Regions from separate parts of the Alteromonas alvinellae genome, predicted to be linked through region 1. Evidence: riboswitches for the same ligand, from Rfam matches in the RefSeq annotation. Region 1 holds a riboswitch; the other holds the start of a gene.
What was found. A riboswitch is a leader RNA that binds a small molecule or an ion and turns the genes downstream of it on or off. The one in region 1 is predicted to bind thiamine pyrophosphate.
Positions count from the first base shown of each region.

Region 2: it holds a riboswitch for thiamine pyrophosphate, as region 1 does, so the genes downstream of both, ACX5KA_RS01835 (TonB-dependent receptor) here and thiC (phosphomethylpyrimidine synthase ThiC) in region 1, are expected to answer to the same signal.

Region 1 covers NZ_CACSIH010000167.1:41,501-43,706, reverse strand. Annotated here, with positions in the region: gene ACX5KA_RS12590 (heme biosynthesis HemY N-terminal domain-containing protein) at 1-597, shown strand, start outside; TPP riboswitch at 715-826, shown strand; gene thiC (phosphomethylpyrimidine synthase ThiC) at 1,102-2,206, shown strand, end outside.
Region 2 covers NZ_CACSIH010000025.1:38,092-40,297, forward strand. Annotated here, with positions in the region: gene ACX5KA_RS01825 (GNAT family N-acetyltransferase) at 1-155, opposite strand, end outside; gene ACX5KA_RS01830 (acyl-CoA thioesterase) at 215-640, shown strand; TPP riboswitch at 771-874, shown strand; gene ACX5KA_RS01835 (TonB-dependent receptor) at 930-2,206, shown strand, end outside.

The sequences.
Region 1 (2,206 bases):
AAAGCACAAATTCTTGCCAAGCTAGGTAAATGGCAAGTGCTTGAGGAGAATTTATCAGGCTGGCGTAAAGCATTACCCAAAGCTGATTACACGACGTGGAGCCAGCGAATTGCCAAAGGAAAGTTTGCAGAAATTGCCAGTAAGCAAGGTGCGGTCGAGCTTAAATCGTATTGGGACACCCTACCTCGCAAGCTTCGTCACGACGATGCTTATCGCGCTGCATATGTTCAGCAGTTGCTTGACCAAGGCATGCATGCCGACGCACAGAATTTACTAGTTGAATGGCAAAAACGTGGCCCGAATAGCGCCCTGTTTCCACTGTTCACACAGCTTAATATTCCTGATGCATCGCCATCGCTACGTTTGCTTGAAAGCTGGATAAAGCAAGACGAAGAAAACGTGTCGCTATATTCCACACTAGGCCAAGTAGCGTTCAATTCAGGCGATGAAGTGTTGGCGGAAAAAGCCTTGCTGAAAGCCTCAAAAATGAAATCGCGCAAGGAAGACTTATTGCTGCTTTCTGCCATTAGCGAGCGCAAACACGATACTGCCGCCGCACTTCAGCTTTACAAAGAAGGTCAGCAGCTAGCAAGCTAAATGAATATTAGTTTAGCTTTCTGGTAGTACTTGTATTGCTAGTAAAATTGAAGATATAGTAAAAAGGAATTCTCAATTCGGGCTGCTTCAACAAAACAAACAGCCCGAATTGACACTAACAACTTGTCGGAGTGCTTCACTGGTAACCCAGTAAGCTGAGACCGCGAAAGCGGGATCCGTAGAACCTGATCAGGCTAGTACCTGCGAAGGGAACAAGAAAATACAATGTGTGCAATACCAAGCACTAGCTTGGCATTGTGAAGCGAAGTTAATTAGCTGTTGATGATAAACACACCACGCTTTACGACACTGTGAGTCACTCATAGTCAGTTGTTTAAGTGGGTTACCCGATTAACATCAACACAGGTTAAGCGTGTAATTATCGCAGCCTAATTTGAATACCTCGCTAACGTAACGGGTATAGCCCCTTCTGCACATACACTTTGTATTCTCCTTCACTCCTGACAAGCATTTTTAGAACCTAAATTTAAAAGGTAAAATGCTATGTCGAACAGACGCGAACAACGCCAACAAGCGCAGCAATTCATCAATGAACTCGCTGGCGAAGCTTACCCAAATTCAACACGTCACTATGAGTGTGGCAGCCGCGACGACATTCGCGTGGCCATGCGCCTTATTCACCAGCACGACAGCTTAGTCGGTGGTACCGAAGAAAACCCCATTTTAGAGCCAAACCCGCCTATTCCAGTGTACGATACCTCTGGGCCCTACGGCGACCCACAAGAGAACATAGATGTACACAAAGGCTTGAGCCCACTTCGCCAAAAATGGATTGAGGAGCGCAGCGATACTATCGAACTAGCAGGCGTGTCATCACGCTTTGCGAAAGAACGTGAAAACGACATTTTTACCGAAGATTTCCGCTTTATCCGCAGCCGCAAACCACTAAAAGCGAAGGCAGGCAAAAACGTGACCCAGCTGCACTACGCAAGGCAGGGCATTATTACCCCGGAAATGGAATACATTGCCATTCGCGAAAACATGGGCCGCCAAGCCATTAAAGATGCAGAGCTAACGCAGCAACACAAAGGCGAGCACTTCGGCGCGAATTTACCCGATACCATCACCCCCGAGTTTGTGCGCCAAGAAGTAGCCGCAGGCCGCGCCATTATTCCGTGTAACATCAATCATCCCGAATTAGAGCCAATGATTATTGGCCGTAACTTCTTAGTGAAGATTAACGCCAACATTGGGAATTCAGCTGTAACCTCGTCTATTGAAGAAGAGGTAGAAAAGCTGGTGTGGTCAACGCGCTGGGGCGCAGATACCATCATGGACCTTTCTACCGGCAGAAATATTCACGAAACCCGCGAATGGCTGCTGCGAAATAGCCCAGTTCCTCTTGGCACTGTACCTATTTACCAAGCATTAGAAAAAGTAAATGGTGTAGCTGAAAACTTAACCTGGGAAATGTTTAAAGACACCCTAATTGAGCAGGCCGAGCAAGGGGTAGACTACTTCACCATTCACGCTGGCGTGCTGCTTGAATATGTTCACCTTACCGCAAAGCGAGTTACAGGTATTGTATCGCGCGGTGGCTCAATCATGGCGAAGTGGTGTCTAAGTCACCACCAGCAAAGCTTTTTGT
Region 2 (2,206 bases), on a different contig from region 1:
TCATCCGTTAACGAGTGTATGCTGCAGAGTGCGGCATTACAGAAAGCATTTCCGCCAGAGACAACAAGCATTTTTCGGTGGAGCGGGGGAGTGACGTTTGAGCCATCTTTACAATAAGGGGCTAATAGCCATTCGCGTAATTGAGTTAGCGCCATGAATCAGTTTTTTCGGTATAATCTAACGCTATAGTAGCGATTTATTATGAGGAATTCGAATGCGCTTTCTTTCTCGGCGTTTAGTTATGCCAAACGACCTTAATTACGCCAATTCTTTGTTCGGTGGCCGCGCGTTAGAATGGATAGACGAAGAAGCTGCCATTTGGGCTATTTGTCAGTTAGAAACAAATTGTTTGGTTACGAAGCATATTGGTGAAATTAGCTTTGAATCACCTGCAATGCAGGGTGATATTGTAGAGTTTGGCTTGGAAACTAAGGCTGTGGGTCGTTCTTCAATTACCGTAAGCTGCCTGGTACGCAACAAGGCCACCAAGAAAACCATTTGTTTTGCAGATGACATCGTTTTCGTCAAGGTTGACCCAGATACTCGCCAACCAACAGCACACGGCAAAACGCTAGAAGGGTTAAAGGCCCAGACAGATGACGAAGTACGTCGCCTAAATATGAATACTGAAGCTGAATAGTCTATAAACCTCAATGCTTTATATCATATAAAGTTTATGACCTTAGCTTAATGTGTTATCTGCTTGACGGCGTGTATCGAACTGGTAGACTCCGTCGCAGATGTTGGGTTTGCTAGTTATAGCTACGCAACACTATACCAAGGGGTGTCCGCTTTCGGTCTGAGATCCACTTTCGTGGGAACCCTTAAACCTGATCCGGATAATACCGGCGTAGGGATGGTTCACAATATAGCCTTATCACCTGCCGTTAGACCCGGATCTTTTTTCTTCAATAAGAACAAGAGATCCCATGTATAAAACACTTTTCACACTATCATTGCTTGCGTGTTCTGTTGCAGCCTATGCACAAGAATCTGCAGTGAACGACACGTCAAAAAACACGCCTCCTGACATTGAACGGGTCGTTGTATCTGGTGACTTTCGACAAACAACACTTGACCAGCTAAGTGCTAGCGCGACGATTTTAGACCAAGCACGTCTTCGCAGCAGACAGCCTGCTCATATCGACAGCGTGCTAAACAGCATTCCAAACGTGAACTTTGCCGCTGGTGCGTCCCGTGGCCGCTTCGTTCAAATTCGCGGTATTGGTGAGCGTAGCCAATTCGCCGAGCCAATCAACCCTTCGGTAAGCTTTATCGTCGATGAATTTGATTTTTCAGGTCTTGCTGCAGCAGGTCTCATTTTTGATACCAAGCAGCTAGAGGTCTATCGCGGACCTCAGGCTACCTTATATGGTACAGGTGCACTGGCCGGTGCGGTTAAGCTTTCCAGTAATAACGTAGGCGGCGAGGCGCCAGACTACGTCGAAGCCCGCATTGGTAACAAAGATAGTTACCGCATCGAGGGAGCAACGGGTGACGATATCAATTCCGACTGGGGATATCGCGTTGCACTTGTGCATAACCGTAGCGATGGCTTTGTAGAAAACACCTTTTTAGATAGAAGCGACACCAATAATATTGATGAGACCGCGTTGCGCTTTGCTGTAGAAGGCAGCGTAGATGAAAGAACCACACTTGCACTTACTTATCGCTGGTATGACATTGATAATGGCTACGATGCGTTCTCGCTGGACAACGACAACAAAACACTATCTGACGAGCCAGGATTTGACGAGCATCAAACCCACGCTGTAAGCGCACGCTCAACAACAAGTACTGCAGCGGGTGACCTTATTCTTATAGCCACCCATGCTTCTCATAATATTGCCTATGGATACGATGAAGATTGGACATTTACCGGTTTTCACCCATGGGGTTACACATCGTTTGATGCGTACTACCGCGATGTTGAAACGCAAACCGGTGAGTTGCGTTTTGTGTCGTCTGACAGTGCTGCACTTTTTGATGGTATGACCGACTGGACAATAGGCGTATTTTATAAAAACACGGAAGAAAAGCTGCTACGTCAGTACACTTATTTGGATAGTGACTTTGCCAGTGAATACACGCCTACGACGACCGCTATCTATGCTCAGACTGAAAGTCGATTGAACGAAAATTTAGTACTTGTAGCAGGGTTAAGAGTCGAAAACTATGACTTTGATTACGCCGATAATAATCAGCT